Regions from separate parts of the Pseudomonas sp. HR96 genome, predicted to be linked through region 3. Evidence: predicted binding sites of a transcription regulator. Region 3 holds the regulator's gene; each other region holds the start of a gene.

Region 1 (5,329 bases), 2.7 Mb from region 3:
AGCGGTGAGCTGCAGACCACCGTCAAGGATGCCGTAGCCAAGGCAGCCAGCGAGAAAGCTAACGCCTGATGGGTTGCTCTGCGGCATAGCAAAGCCGCCAGCTGAGGTCATCAGCTGGCGGCTTTTTTATTTCCGGGTGCAGTGCCGTAGGGGGTTGCGCTTGTGAGCGCGCATCCAGGCCTCGAGACCAGGGCCGGCGATACCGTCGGATATCCACCTGGCCACCGAGGTGACGCGCTCGCCAGCTGCGCCGGCTCCTACAACGACCCGGTTGGTGCGCAGCGCGGCGTCGCAGGCGGGGCGGGACCTCTCACATGCATTTCCCTGTTGCAGGACTGACTCAGTCCTCGTCGCCCATCTGCGACTGCAGGTAGTTCTCGATGCCGACCTTGTCGATCAGGCCCAGCTGGGTTTCCAGCCAGTCGATGTGTTCTTCTTCGGATTCAAGGATATCTTCCAGCAGCTCGCGGCTGCCGAAGTCGCCGACGGTTTCGCAGTGGGCAATGGCAGCCTTGAGGTCGATCAGGCCTTTTTGTTCGATCTTCAGGTCGCACTCCAGCATTTCGCGGGTGTGCTCGCCGATCAGGATCTTGCCCAGCTCCTGGAGGTTGGGCAGGCCCTCCAGAAACAGGATGCGCTTGATCAGCTTGTCGGCATGCTTCATCTCGTCGATGGACTCGTGATACTCGTGCTTGCCCAGCTTGTTCAGGCCCCAGTCTTCGTACATCCGGGCATGCAGGAAGTACTGGTTGATAGCAATCAACTCGTTACCGAGGATCCTGTTGAGATGCTGGATGACGCTGATGTCGCCTTTCATGATGGCTGCCTGCCTCGATGCAATGAATACAAGGTACGGAATGTACGAATAAGCCGGAGTTTGGCGCTCCCAACTTCGTCTGTCAAACCTAAGTTATTGAATAATATATGAAAATTAATCGGAATAAGAATGACTGAGTTCCGCGTTGCGGTGCTAACTTGTTGTTTTTCGGGCATAAAAAAACCGGACACGAGGTCCGGTTGTTCATATTCGGTCAATATTATGCGGTGGTGGTGTCTGCGCTGAACGCCATGGCCGGATAGCCCAGTGATGCCTGGGTGGTCTGCAATTCGGTGAGCGTGTCACGTACGACCTGCTTGGCCAGGCAAGCACATTTGCCGCACTGGGAAGCTACATTAAGGGTTTCCCGGACGTCTTTGTAACTGCAGCAGCCTTCGTAAATCGCATCGCGGATTTGACCGTCGGTGACACCTTGGCAGAGGCAGACATACATTGGAAAGACCGTCGCGGTGAGGACTTGATGCGACGGATCTTAATGTTAATGAGAATGCTTGTCAAAACACATTCCTTTGCAATTCGTGACAGCCGATGAGTGGTCAGGGGTCACTCGTCGAAGTCTTCCCAGCCACCCATCTGCTTCCAACGATTGACGATGCCACAGAACAATTCCGCAGTTTTTTCGGTGTCGTAGCGGGCCGAATGCGCCTCGCGTCCATCGAAGTCGATACCGGCGGCCTGACAGGCCTTGGCCAGTACGGTCTGGCCATAGGCAAGGCCGGCCAACGAGGCGGTGTCGAAGCTGGAGAACGGGTGAAACGGGTTGCGCTTCATGTCCGTGCGCGCCACAGCTGCGTTGAGAAAACCCAGGTCGAAGCTGCTGTTGTGTCCGACCAGAATCGCCCGCTTGCAGCCGTTGGCCTTGAGTGCCTTGCGCACGCCACGAAAGATGTCGGTCAGGGCGGTCTCTTCGCTGACGGCCATGCGCAGCGGGTGATCGAGCTTGATGCCGGTGAACTCCAGCGCCGCCGCCTCGATATTGGCGCCCACGAACGGTTCCACGCGGAAGAAGTGCGTGTGCTCGGGGAATACGAAGCCCTGTTCGTCCATGCCGATAGTCACGGCGGCGATTTCCAGCAGCGCGTCGGTGGCGCTGTTGAAGCCACCGGTCTCGACGTCGATGACCACCGGCAAATAGCCGCGAAAGCGTGCCGCCATGGGATGGCGCGAACCACCGCCGCCGTGGCCGCCAGCAGGGGCGTCCAGTTCGTCGTCGTAAAGATCCTCACTCACGCGTGTTTCTCCAGCAGGCGCCAGCGCAGTTTTTCACCGGCGCGCAGCGGGATGACTGACTGCTCGCCAAACGGCAGGCGGGTCGGGGCGGTCCATTCTTCACGAACCAGGGTAATGGTGTCGCGGTTGCCGGGCAGGCCGTAGAAGGCCGGGCCGAATACACTGGCGAAGCCTTCGAGCTTGTCCAGCGCGTTGCGCTGTTCGAACGCCTCGGCGTACAGCTCGATAGCCGCATACGCGGTGTAGCAGCCGGCGCAGCCACAGGCTGCTTCCTTGGCGTGCTGGGCGTGGGGCGCCGAGTCGGTGCCGAGGAAGAATTTGCCGTTGCCGCTGGTCGCGGCGTCCAGCAGGGCAACTTGATGGGTGTTGCGCTTGAGAATCGGCAGGCAGTAGAAATGCGGGCGAATGCCGCCTACCAGCATGTGGTTGCGGTTGTACAACAGATGCTGGGCAGTGATGGTGGCGCCGACGTTGGCCGGCGCCTCGGTCACGAACTGCGCGGCATCGGCGGTGGTAATGTGCTCGAAGACGATTTTCAGCGTCGGGTAGCGCTGCACCAGGCGGACCATGTGTTCGTCGATGAACTGCTTCTCGCGGTCGAAAACGTCCACCTCGCCGCGGGTCACCTCGCCGTGCACCAGCAGCGGCAGGCCCACTTCGGCCATGGCCTCCAGTGCAGCGCTGATGTTGTCCAGGCTGGTGACGCCGGAGTCCGAGTTGGTGGTGGCACCCGCGGGGTACATCTTGGCCGCGTGCACGAAGCCGCTGGCCTTGGCTGCGCGAATGTCTTCGGGCTGGGTGCGATCGGTCAGGTATAGCGTCATCAGGGGCTCGAAAGCGCTGCCAGCCGGACGCGCCGCAAGAATGCGCTCGCGGTAGGCACCCGCTTCCTGGGCGTTGCGCACGGGCGGCACCAGGTTGGGCATGACGATGGCACGAGCAAAGGTGCGGGCCACATCGGCGACGGTGTGGGGCAGGACGGCGCCGTCGCGAAGATGGATGTGCCAGTCATCGGGGCGCAGCAGGGTCAGGCGGTCGGACATTGGGAATTCCAGGCGGTTCGAACTCCGGGGAATGCTACCGGAAAACCCGGTGGGCAGCACTCGCTATCAAGTTTTGCCACGCCTGTCCGATACCCCGAAGGTACGCAGTAATGACCTTTGGAGCCTCCCGTGCGCCAGCGCTATCTAGCCTTGCTCAGCCTGTTTGCCAGCCTTCCGGCCATGGCCCTGAATTTCCAGACCCGACTGGAGAACATCGAGTGGTCGGTTTCCGGCGATCAGTTCGAATGCCGTCTGGCCCAGCCGATCAGTGATTTCGGCGCTGGCGAGTTTGTGCGCAAGGCCGGCGAGAAAGCCGTGTTTCGTCTGACCTCCACCAGCGGCATGCTGGGCAATGGCACGGCAACCTTGTATGCCGCCGCCGCGCCCTGGCAGCCGGGGCGCGGCGATGTCAGCCTGGGTACGGTGCACCTAAGCAGTGGCGAGGTACTGTTCACCAGTTCCCAGAGCCAGGCGAGCGGGCTGATCAGCGGCCTGCTCGAGGGGCGCAGTGCGGTGGTGCGCGGCAATGGCGACGCGGGCCGCGCGGCGCAGGTGCGCATACTGCCGGTCAAGTTCGGCAAGGCTTTCAGTGACTACCAGGCCTGTGCGGCCAAACTGCTGTCGGTCAGCTTCGACCAGGTGCGCATGAGCCAGATCGGGTTTCCGGGGGGCGGCATCGACCTGGACGCCGCAGGCAAGCGCCAGCTCGACAGCATTCTGGCTTACATGAAAGCCGACCCGTCGGTGAACCACGTCGAGCTCGACGGCCATTCCGACAACAGCGGCAACCGCCTGACCAACCGCGACCTGTCGCGCCGGCGTGCGCTGGCGGTGGTCGATTACCTCAAGGCTCACGGCATTGCCGAAGAACAGATCACCGTGCGCTTCCACGGCGAGCAGTATCCGCTGGTGCCCAACACCTCGCCGGCCAATCGGGCCAGGAACCGCCGGGTAAATGTGCAGCTCGAGCGCGGTGCGCCTGTGGCGCCTGCATCGGTGGCGCCCGTAGTGCCCGCTGCTGCTCCTGCTGCTCCTGCTGCTCCGGCCTCAGCCGCGACGCAGGCACCCGCACCGGCACCGGCACCGGCCAAGCCTGCGGCCCCGGCCGCCGCGCCTGCCGCCAAGCCGGCCGGTTGAGCGGTCGAGCCTGAAACCGGCCTGGCGGCCTCGCGGGCGCTTCGCACCTCCCCACCTGGACTGCCGCCCCGCCAGGGCGGGTGGGAGCAAGACTCCCGGAGGCCAGGGGCAGGTTCCACACTCATTCAACGCGTCGCCCTGTCGACTTTCGTTGTCGCATCGCCGTCATTCGCTGTCGCGCCACTGTAAATCCATGGGGGAGAGCGGTAGAATCGACCGCTTTCCGTAGAACCCCGTGGAGTGATGGCATGGCGGACGTAAACAAGGTCGTTCTGGCGTATTCCGGCGGCCTGGACACTTCGGTGATCCTCAAGTGGCTGCAGGATACTTACAACTGTGAAGTGGTGACCTTCACCGCTGACCTCGGCCAAGGCGAAGAGGTCGAGCCGGCACGTGCCAAGGCGCAGGCCATGGGCGTCAAGGAAATCTACATCGACGACCTGCGCGAAGAATTCGTGCGCGACTTCGTGTTCCCGATGTTCCGTGCCAACACCGTCTACGAAGGCGAATACCTGCTGGGCACTTCCATCGCCCGTCCGCTGATCGCCAAGCGCCTGATCGAAATCGCCAATGAGACCGGTGCCGACGCCATCTCCCATGGTGCCACCGGCAAGGGCAACGACCAGGTCCGTTTCGAGCTGGGTGCCTATGCGCTCAAGCCTGGCGTCAAGGTCATCGCCCCGTGGCGCGAGTGGGACCTGCTGTCGCGGGAAAAACTCATGGACTACGCCGAAAAGCATGCGATCCCGATCGAGCGCCACGGCAAGAAGAAGTCGCCTTATTCCATGGACGCCAACCTGCTGCACATCTCCTATGAAGGTGGCGTGCTGGAAGACACCTGGACCGAGCACGAAGAAGACATGTGGCGCTGGACGGTTTCCCCGGAGAACGCTCCCAATGTGCCGACCTACATCGAGCTGACCTATCGCCACGGTGACATTGTCGCCATCGACGGCGTCACCATGACCCCGGCCACAGTACTGGCGACCCTCAACCGCATTGGCGGCGAGAACGGCATCGGCCGCCTCGACATCGTCGAAAACCGCTACGTCGGCATGAAGTCCCGCGGCTGCTACGAAAC
Region 2 (5,329 bases), 490 kb from region 3:
TCAAGCGCAAATTTCACTGAAAGGTATTTATTTTCATTTCCTTTCACTTAACGAAATAGCTATGGGTTTATTGGGTTATGAATTCCACTGAGCGGAATATCGAAGGGTCGGAGCCGGGACCTGGCAGCGTGTCGCGACTGTTCGCTCTGCTGCGCTGCCTGGGGCAGGTGGCGGAGAACGGCGAGAAGGTCTCGCAGTTGGCCCAGGCGGTCGGGTTGTCGCAGCCGACCACCCACCGGCTGCTGCGCGGGCTGGTGGAAGAGGGCATGGTGGAACAGGACGCGCGCAGCAAGCGCTACCGCCTGAGCCTGGAGTTCTTCGCCCTGGCCGCTCGGGCCGGGCACAGCGGCAACCTGCGCGAGCTGGTGCGGCCCAGCCTGCTGCGCCTGTCGGCCGCACTGGGTGATTCGCTGTTCCTGCTGGCGCGCACCGGCTTCGACGCCATCTGCCTGGACCGCAGTGAAGGCCCGTACCCGATCCGCACCTTTACCGGTGACATCGGCGGCCGGGTGGCGCTGGGGGTCGGTCAGGGTAGCCTGGCGATCCTGGCATTCCTGGCGTCAGAGGAGCGCGAGACGGTGATCCGCTACAACCTGCCGCGCTTGCAGGACTTTCACCTGTACGACGAGGTGTTCCTGCGCGCCGAGATCGAGACGGTGCGGCGGTTGGGTTACGCTGGGCGCAACACCAATGTACTGCCGGGTATGGCCGGCCTGGCGGTGCCGATCCTCGACCGCAACGGCCACGCCGTGGCGGCCTTGAGCGTCGCCACCCTCAGCGACCGGCTGGGGCCCGATCGCCTGCCCACGGTGGTGCAGATGCTCAAGCGCGAGGCGGCTGCCATCGGGCCGCAGATCAACCCGTTCGACCCGACCTTGCGCTATCCGTCACAGGCGTTCGGCACGCCGGGCGGCTGAGCGCGGGCGGGCTCAGGTCTTGAACTTCCTGACCATCTGATCCAGCCCCACCGCCAGCGCCGACAGCTCGCTGCTGGCCGCCAGGGTGTCGCGGGTGCCGGCGCTGCTCTGCAGGGCCAGGTTGCGGATGCTCATCAGCGCACGGTCGACTTCGCGGGCGACATGGGCCTGCTCCTCGGAGGCGGTGGCGATCTGCTGGTTGCGCTCGTCGATCACCTGCACCGAATCGCTGATCACCTGCAGCGACACCCCGGCCTCGTCGGCCGAGCGCTGGGTGGCGTGCACCTCCTGGGTGCTGCTGCCCATCGACGCCACCACCTGGGAGGTGCCGGCCTGGATGCTCGAGATCATCTGTTCAATTTCCTGGGTCGAGGTCTGGGTGCGGTGGGCGAGGGCGCGCACCTCATCGGCCACCACGGCAAAGCCGCGACCTTGCTCACCGGCGCGTGCCGCCTCGATGGCGGCATTGAGGGCCAGCAGGTTGGTCTGTTCGGCGATGGCCCGGATCACGCCCAGTACCTTGCTGATGTCCTGGGCCTGGCCGGCCAGGCCTTGCACCTGCTCGGACGTCAGCTCGACGCGATCGGTCAGGCTGCGCATGGCTTGCAGGGTCTGCCCGACCTTCTGGTTGCCGGTCGCCGCCGCCTGGGTGGAGTCCTTGGCGGCCTGGGAGGTGGACGTGGCGTTGCGCGCCACTTCGTCCACCGCCGCGCTCATCTGGTTGACCGCCGTGGCCGCCTGCTCGATCTCGCTGTTCTGCTGTTGCAAGGTGCGGTTGGCGGTGTCGGTAATGCTGGTCATGTTGTCCGCCGCGCGATTGAGCTGCGCCGAGGAGCCGGCGATCTGCTCGATGGTGGCTTTGAGGTTGGTCTGCATCAGTTGCAGCGCCTGCATCAGCCGAGCCGCTTCATCGGCGCCGTGGCTGTCGATGCTGCCGGTCAGGTCGCCCTGGGAGATGCGTGTGGCCAGCACCAGCGAGGCATTGATCGGGCGGGTGATGCTGCGGGTCAGCAACACCGCCAGCAGCACGGTCAGTGCCAGGGCGATCAGCACCACGCTGATCACCACCGTCACGCTGTTGTTGTACACCTGCAGGGCGGTCACCCCGGCCTGGGCCACGTCCTGGTTGTCGGCGTCGCGCAGCGCGGTGAGCTCTTCCTGGTAGTTGGTCGCGTTCTGGGCCTGGGTGGTGTTGGCGAATTCCACCGCCTTGGCGTGGTCGCTGGCGTCCAGGCTGACGATCTGATCGAGGCCGGCCATGTAGGTCTTCATCAACGCCGAAGCCTGCTCGAACTTGACCACGTCGCCCGCCTCGGTGACGAAGTTCTGCCGGTACACCGCCGTGCGTTCATTCATCTGCTTTTTCGCCGCGTCGATATTGGCCAGTACCTTCTGGTGAGCGGCCGGGTCGCTGGTGGCCAGCAGGCGGATACTTTCCAGACGCGCGTGCAACAGCGCGATCTGCAGGTCGTCACCGACCTGAATGCTGGGCAACAGGTTTTTCTCGATCCACTGCTCGGTCTGGCGCAGCTGGTTGAGCTGAACATAGGCGAACACGCCCAGGGCGATCAGCAAGCAGGTGATGGCGGCGAAACACAACGAGGCACGGGGGGCGATATTGACGGAACGCAGGTTCATGGGTGGCCTCGGGAGGCAGGGCTTAACTTATGCACAATTGCATATTTGTATAGGTGTCGGCGGCGCGGGGGAAACCTTGATGGCAAGTTGCCTTTAATTTTGCTGCCGGGGGTGGGCACTGCCCATAAGAAAAACCGATACCTGCTTAAGCATTTAGCGCAGGCGTGGCCGCCGGCCCAGGCCTAGAGTCAGGCTCTCGGTGTTTCTCCCACAACAATAAAAAGGTGAAAGCATGAGTCACGACACAAGCTTGGGCGTCAATGGCGCGGCCTTGCACAGCGGCCTGGCCGGTTCGGCGGACCGTCAGAACCTGGCCGCCACCGTGCGCGCCGGCGCCATCGGCGGGCTGACCGGTGCGGTGTGCATCTGGGTGTACGAGGCGCTGGTCTGGGTCGGCGTGCAGCACCTGATGCCCTTGGCCGGAATCCCGCGCAACGCCACCGGGCTGGTCTTCGGCAAGGACGTGCAGCAATCGCTGGGGCTGTGGGCCTACCTGCTCGGCACGCTGATTCACTTCGTCTTCGCCATCGGCTGGGGCGTGCTGTTCGCCGCCGTGTGGCCGTATTTTCGCCGCCGCGGTTACGAGGCGACCTTCATCGCGCTGTTCTACGCGATCATCGCCTGGATCGCCATGCACGTGGCCATCTCCATCGCCTCCGACAATCACCCCAACTACTACGACCCGGCGGTAATCATCGGCGGCTTCATGTCGCACTTCGTCTTCACGGTGCCGCTGGCCTTGACCGTCAAGCGCCTGCTCGCCGGGCGCTAGGCGGGCGTCGCGCGCCAGCACTCTTCAGCGAGGTTGCCGACAGCCCCGCCACCCGCGCCACCATGACCGACCGGCTGGACGCCCAGCAACAGACGGTGGCCGCCGACCAGCGCGCCTATGACCTGTGCCCAGCAATCCCAGATGCATACGCCCGAAACAAATGTAGGAGCGCGCGAAGCCCGCGATAGGCCGCGCGGGCGGCCGCTGGTGGCCATGATTGAATTTCAGGCCGGAGGTGGGAGGGGCAAAGCCCCGAGAGGCCGCCAGGCCGGTTTGATCTTCCTGGCGCCCGCCGAAATGTCCAATATGGCCACCAGCGGCCGCCCGCGCGGCCTATCGCCAGCTACGCCGGCTCCTACATCTGTTTCGATTTATAGGCATCCAGTGGCATCGCCTACCTTTGAGGCCGGTGGTGGCCATGATTGAATTTCAGGACAGACGTGGGAGGGGCAAAGCCCCGAGAGGCCGCCAGGCCGGTTTGATCTTCCTGGCGCCCGCCGAAATGTCCAATATGGCCACCACCGGCCGCCCGCGCGGCCTATCGCCAGCTACGCCGGCTCCTACATCTGTTTCGATTTATAGGCATCCAGTGGCATCGCCTATGACCGCCTTTGAGGCCGCTGGTGGTCATGACTGAATTTCAGGACAGACGTGGGAGGGGCAAAGCCCCTAGAGGCCGCCAGGCCGGTTTGATCTTCCTGGCGCCCGTCGAAATGTCCAATATGGCCACCACCTACCGCCCGTGCGGCCTATCGCGGGCTTCGCACGCTCCTACATCCGTTTCGATTTATAGGCGTTCAGTGGCATCGCCTATGACCGCCTTTGAGGCCGGTGGTGGCCATGATTGAATTTCAGGACAGACGTGGGAGGGGCAAAGCCCCGAGAGGCCGCCAGGCCGGTTTGATCTTCCTGGCGCCCGCCGAAATGTCCAATATGGCCACCACCGGCCGCCCGCGCGGCCTATCGCGGGCTTCGCACGCTCCTACATCTGTTTCGATTTGTAGGCATCCAGTGGCATCGCCTATGACCGCCTTTGAGGCCGGTGGTGGCCATGATTGAATTTCTGGACAGACGTGGGAGGGGCAAAGCCCCGAGAGGCCGCCAGGCCGGTTTGATCTTCCTGGCGCCCGTCGAAATGTCCAATATGGCCGCCACCGGCCGGCCGCGCGGCCTATCGCGGGCTTCGCACGCTCCTACATCTGTTTCGATTTGTAGGCGTTCAGTGGCATCACCGCGACCGCCTTTGCTGTTCGACCATAGACCGGCAAGATTGAATTTCAGGACAGACGTGGGAGGGGCAAAGCCCCGAGAGGCCGCCAGGCCGGTTTGATCTTCCTGGCGCCCGCCGAGATGTCCAATATGGCCACCAGCGGCCGCCCGCGCGGCCTATCGCCAGCTACGCCGGCTCCTACATCTGTTTCGATTTATAGGCATCCAGTGGCATCGCCTAAGACCGCCTTTGAGGCCGGTGGTGGCCATGATCGAATTTCAGGCCGGACTGATCTTCACCCCAGCAAGGCATCCACTTCATCGCGCCCCGGCGCTGTCGCCGGACCCCAGCGGGTGACGGCGATGGCAGCGGCGGCGTTCGCGCGCAAGGCGGCCTGATCGGCGCTGCAGCCGTTGGCCAGGTTGGCCAGCAGCACGCCGGCGTGGGCATCGCCGGCGCCGTTGGTGTCGACGGCGGTGATGGCAATACCCGGGATGTGGCGGGTCTTGCCGGCATGTTGCAGCCAGCAGCCGGACGGGCCGTCGCGCACCACGATCAGCGCGTTCGGCTGCAGGCTCGACGCCAGGCTCTGCAGCGCCTGGTCGATGTTCTCGCAGCCGGTGAACTGCAGCGCTTCTTCACAGTTGCTGGTCCACAAGGTGATCAGCGGCAGCACAGCCTGCACCTCGGCGCCGGCGGCGCAATCGATCAACGGGCCGGGGTCGAAGGCCACGGCGGTGCCCCGCGGCAAGCCGCGCAGCCAGGCGAGCAGCGCCGAGACCTTGTTGGCGT
Region 3 (5,329 bases):
ACCCAACATCGAGCTGGAAGATGAACTGCGCAAGACCCAATCGCGTATCGTTTCCGCCCAGGCCGAACTGAGCAACCGCAGCGACAGCGACGGCGCCAACAACCGCCAGCTGTTCGCCGGCCTGCCGTTGACCGCCTCCGAGCCGCTGGTCGAGCCCAATTTCGTCGAGCCGGTGCGCCCCGCCGCAGCTGTGGCCCCTGCGCAGCCCGCGGTCGACCAGCGTCTGTTCGACTCCATGCGTTCGGAGCTCAACGGCCTGCGCGAGCTGCTGGAAGTGCAACTCGGCTCGCTGGCCTGGACCCAGCTGCAAGGCAGCCAGCCGGAGCAGGCCAACCTCTGGCGCCGCCTGCAACGCATCGGCCTGTCCGGCCCACTGTCGCGCGAGCTGCTGAGCCTGACCGGTGAAATTCGTGAACCTCGCCAGGCCTGGCGCATGCTGCTGGCCCACCTGGCGCGGATGATCCATACCCCGGAAGTCGAGCCACTGGAAGAGGGCGGTGTGATTGCCATGGTCGGCCCGGCCGGCATGGGCAAGACCACCACCCTGGCCAAGCTGGCGGCGCGCTACGTACTCAAGTACGGCGCCCAGAGCATCGCCCTGGTGAGCATGGACAGTTTTCGCATCGGCGCCCAGGAGCAACTCAAGACCCTGGGGCGGATCCTCAACGTTTCGGTGACCCAGGTCGACCCGGGCCAGTCGCTCGGCCAGGCATTGGAGCCACTGCTGCGCAAGCGCGTGATCCTGATCGACACTGCCGGCCTGCAGGCCAGCGACCCGGCCCTGCGCATGCAACTGGAAAGCCTGGCCGGGCGCGGCATTCGCGCCCGCAACTACCTGGTACTGGCCACCACCAGCCAGAAGCAGGTGCTGACCGCCGCCTATCACAGCTACAAGCGCTGTGGCCTGGCCGGTTGCATCCTGACCAAATTGGATGAAACGGCGAGTCTCGGCGAAGTGCTGAGCCTGGCCATCAGTACCGAATTGCCAGTGGCCTACCTCACGGACGGCCCGCGCATTCCGGACGATTTGCACCTGCCGCGCCGGCACCAGCTGGTCAGCCGCGCGGTGAACGTGCAAATGCAGGAGGAGCCCAGCGAAGAGGCCATGGCCGATATGTTCGCTGACCTCTACCACAGCCCTGACAAGCGTGTGGGCTGAGGGAGATGGGTGAGATGACGTTCCAAACTACCTACATCGATGGTCTGCATGCCCTGGTTGTCCAGGCGCAGTCGGTCGTGTGGCCTCGGTCTAAGTGACAAGGTAAACAACGAACATGGGCAGCATGCATCCCGTACAGGTGATCGCGGTGACCGGCGGCAAGGGTGGCGTCGGCAAGACTAACGTGTCAGTGAACTTGTCTCTGGCGTTGGCCGAGCTTGGCCGCAGGGTCATGCTTCTGGACGCCGACCTGGGGCTGGCGAACGTCGACGTCCTGCTGGGGCTGACACCCAAACGCACCCTGGCCGACGTGATCGAAGGCCGCTGCGAGCTGCGCGACGTGATGTTGCAAGGCCCCGGCGGGATCCGCATCGTGCCGGCCGCGTCGGGCACCCAGAGCATGGTGCACCTGTCGCCTGCGCAGCACGCCGGATTGATCCAGGCGTTCAGCGACGTCGGCGACAACCTCGACGTGCTGGTGATCGACACGGCCGCCGGTATCGGCGAGTCGGTGGTCAGCTTCGTGCGCGCCGCTCAGGAGGTCCTGCTGGTGGTGTGCGACGAGCCGACCTCGATCACCGACGCCTACGCCCTGATCAAGTTGCTCAATCGGGACTACGGCATGAACCGTTTCCGGGTGCTGGCCAACATGGCCCAGAGCCCGCAGGAAGGTCGCAACCTGTTCGCCAAGCTGACCAAGGTGACCGACCGCTTCCTCGACGTTGCACTGCAGTATGTCGGTGCCGTGCCGTACGACGAGTGCGTACGCAAGGCGGTGCAAAAACAACGCGCGGTGTACGAAGCTTTCCCGCGTTCCAAATGTGCCCTGGCGTTCAAGGCCATTGCCCAGAAGGTCGATACCTGGCCGTTGCCCGCCAACCCGCGGGGGCACCTGGAGTTCTTCGTCGAACGTCTGGTTCAGCAAACTAGCGCAGGGCCCGTATCATGAGCGCGAGCGGATATCGTATGTACAGCAAGGCTTCCCGCGAGTCCCAGCAGTACGAGTTGATCGAGCGCTATGCGCCTCTGGTCAAGCGAATCGCCTATCACCTGCTGGCGCGCCTGCCAGCCAGCGTGCAGGTGGAGGACCTGATCCAGGCCGGCATGATCGGCCTGCTCGAGGTGTCCACCAAGTACGACTCGAGCAAGGGCGCCAGTTTCGAGACCTACGCGGGTATCCGTATCCGTGGCGCGATGCTCGATGAAGTGCGCAAAGGTGACTGGGCACCCCGTTCGGTGCACCGCAATACGCGCATGGTCAGCGACGCGATTCGCGCAATCGAGGCAAAAACTGGCCGCGACGCTAAAGATCACGAGGTTGCTGCCGAACTCAAGTTGAGTCTCGACGATTACTACGGGATCTTGAACGATACCTTGGGCAGCCGGCTGTTCAGTTTCGACGACCTGTTGCAGGACGGCGGCGAACACGAAGGCTTGCATGAAGATGGCGCCAGCGGTTCGCTGGAGCCCTCGCGTGACCTGGAGGACGAACGCTTCCAGGCGGCCCTGGCCGACGCGATCGCCGGCTTGCCGGAGCGCGAGAAGCTGGTCCTGGCGTTGTATTACGACGAGGAGCTGAACCTCAAGGAAATCGGCGAGGTATTGGGGGTCAGCGAGTCGCGTGTCAGCCAGTTGCACAGCCAGTGCGCGGCACGTCTGCGCGGCCGGCTGGGCGAGTGGCGAGCGCGATAGCGGGTAACGGGAATGCCTGACAGCAGTCGCTGGAAGATAAAAATCGGATTTGATTGAACGCCCGCCCAGGGTCTGGGCGAGTCAAGACTGCTTGGAGGTCTAATTGGACAAGAACATGAAAATCCTCATCGTTGACGATTTTTCGACGATGCGGCGGATCATCAAGAACCTGTTGCGTGATCTGGGCTTTACCAACACGTCCGAGGCCGATGATGGCAACACGGCGCTGCCGATGCTGCAAAGCGGTGGGTTCGACTTTTTGGTGACCGACTGGAACATGCCCGGCATGTCCGGCATCGACCTGCTCAAGCAGGTGCGTGCCGATGACCGCCTCAAGCACCTGCCGGTGCTGATGGTGACCGCCGAAGCCAAGCGCGAGCAGATCATCGAAGCCGCCCAGGCCGGCGTCAACGGCTATGTGGTCAAGCCTTTCACCGCTCAGGTGCTGAAAGAAAAAATCGAGAAGATTTTCGAGCGCGTCAACAGCTGATGACCGCCACGGGGGCGCAATGGACCAGAAAAAGAATTCTTTGGGGGACTTCGAGTCGACCCTGAAGAAACATGCCGTCGAACTGGTGGACAGCCTTGAAAAAGGCAAGTTCGGCGACGCGGTGCAGTTGATCCATGAGCTGAACCAGACCCGTGATCGCGGCTTGTATCAGGAAGTCGGCAAGCTGACGCGCGAGTTGCACAGCGCCATCGTCAGCTTCCAGATCGACCCGCACATGCCGCAGGCCGAGGAGGTCTCGCAGATCACCGACGCCACGGAGCGGCTGTCCTATGTCGTGCGGCTGACCGAGAACGCGGCCAACCGGACCATGGACCTGGTGGAGCAGAGCACGCCGGTGATGAACGCGCTGAGCGACGAAGCCCATGCCCTGAGCGTCGACTGGCAGCGCTTCATGCGCCGGGAAATCGGCGCCGAGGAGTTCCGCGAGCTGGCTCGTCGGGTCGACGGCTTCCTGACGCGCAGCGAGCAGGGCAACCGCGAGGTGGGCAGCCACCTCAACGACATCCTGCTGGCCCAGGACTACCAGGACCTGACCGGGCAGGTGATCAAGCGCGTTACGCAATTGGTCACGGAAGTGGAAAGCAACCTGCTCAAACTGGTGTTGATGGCCAGCCAGGTGGACCGCTTCGCGGGCATCGAACACGACCATCAGCAGCTTCGCGATGAAAAAGATCACGAAATACATCCTGCCAGGGGTGAAGGTCCGCAGATTCATGCCGATAAACGTGAAGACGTTGTATCCGGTCAAGACGATGTCGACGATCTGCTGTCCAGCCTGGGCTTCTAAGCAACACCCAGGCTCGTGATTACTTCATTCCAGGGAGCACCCATATGAGCTTCGGCGCCGACGAAGAAATCCTCCAGGATTTCCTGGTAGAGGCCGGCGAAATTCTCGAGCAGCTGTCCGAACAACTGGTCGAGCTTGAGAGCCGGCCAGATGATGCGGATTTGCTCAATGCAATTTTTCGCGGTTTTCACACTGTAAAAGGCGGTGCCGGGTTTCTCCAGCTCAACGAGCTGGTGGAGTGCTGCCACATTGCCGAGAACGTCTTCGACATCCTGCGCAAGGGTGAACGTCGCGTCGACTCTGAGTTGATGGACGTGGTGCTCGAGGCACTGGATGCCGTCAACGGCATGTTCAGCGAGGTGCGCGAGCGCACCGACATCACCCCAGCCTCGCCCCAGCTGCTCGAAGCCTTGGCGCGCCTGGCCGAACCTGCCGGTGCCGAGCCTGCGCCAGCCGTGGCGGCACCCGCGCCGGCGGCTGCGGCCAGCGCTGCGCCTGCCGGCGCAGCCGATGAAATCACCGACTTCGAATTCGAAGCGCTGCTCGACTCGCTCAACAACGTCCACGAAGCGCCTGCCCCGGCGGCGCCGCCAGCGTCTGTCAGCGCTGCGCCTGTTGCACCGGCCGCGTCCGGCAGCGACGAGATCACCGACGACGAGTTCGAGAACCTGCTCGACCAGTTGCATGGCAAAGGCCAGTTCGCTGCCCCTGCAGCGGCTGCGCCGGCCAGGCCGGCGGCGGGCAGCGACGAAATCACCGATGATGAATTCGAGAACCTGCTCGATCAGTTGCATGGCAAGGGCTCCTTCGCCGTCGACAACCTTCCCGGCGCTGCGCCTGCGGCCAGCACCGAGCCGAGCACCACCGGCACCCAGGCGCCGGTCAAGGCCGGTGAGTTGATCACCGACGACGAGTTCGAGAACCTGCTCGACGAACTGCACGGCAAAGGCAAGTTCAGCGAAGTGCCGCCGGCCGCCGCCGAACCGGTTGCGGCCAAGCCTGCGCCGGTGCCGGCAGCAGCGCCTGCGCCCGTGGCCAAGCCCGCCGCTGGGCCCGCTGCTGCGCCTGCCGCCCCTGCTCGCGCGGCGGCGCCTGCCGGTGACAAACCGGCCGCCAGCGAAGCGGAAACCACGGTGCGGGTCGACACCGCGCGCCTGGACGAAATCATGAACATGGTCGG

What was found. Region 3 encodes FliA, which starts transcription of late flagellar genes. Its sites were predicted from a motif close to CTAAAGTTTNNNNNNNNNNNGCCGNTAA; they were not measured.
Region 1: the regulator FliA is predicted to act here: its motif matches at 3,177-3,204, upstream of SFA35_RS20890 (flagellar protein MotY).
Region 2: the regulator FliA is predicted to act here: its motif matches at 2,609-2,636, upstream of SFA35_RS10395 (methyl-accepting chemotaxis protein).

The regions. Positions count from the first base shown of each region.
Region 1 covers NZ_CP139141.1:4,668,555-4,673,883, reverse strand. Annotated here, with positions in the region: gene grxD (Grx4 family monothiol glutaredoxin) at 1-69, shown strand, start outside; gene bfr (bacterioferritin) at 341-817, opposite strand; gene SFA35_RS20905 (bacterioferritin-associated ferredoxin) at 1,038-1,271, opposite strand; gene rnt (ribonuclease T) at 1,382-2,068, opposite strand; gene pyrC (dihydroorotase) at 2,065-3,111, opposite strand; gene SFA35_RS20890 (flagellar protein MotY) at 3,241-4,248, shown strand; gene SFA35_RS20885 (argininosuccinate synthase) at 4,497-5,329, shown strand, end outside.
Region 2 covers NZ_CP139141.1:2,236,899-2,242,227, forward strand. Annotated here, with positions in the region: gene SFA35_RS10390 (IclR family transcriptional regulator) at 78-917, shown strand; gene SFA35_RS10395 (methyl-accepting chemotaxis protein) at 930-2,555, opposite strand; gene SFA35_RS10400 (hypothetical protein) at 2,788-3,327, shown strand; gene SFA35_RS10405 (PfkB family carbohydrate kinase) at 4,833-5,329, opposite strand, start outside.
Region 3 covers NZ_CP139141.1:1,748,359-1,753,687, forward strand. Annotated here, with positions in the region: gene flhF (flagellar biosynthesis protein FlhF) at 1-1,159, shown strand, start outside; gene fleN (flagellar synthesis regulator FleN) at 1,275-2,108, shown strand; gene fliA (RNA polymerase sigma factor FliA) at 2,102-2,851, shown strand; gene SFA35_RS08235 (chemotaxis response regulator CheY) at 2,967-3,341, shown strand; gene SFA35_RS08240 (protein phosphatase CheZ) at 3,361-4,149, shown strand; gene SFA35_RS08245 (chemotaxis protein CheA) at 4,194-5,329, shown strand, end outside.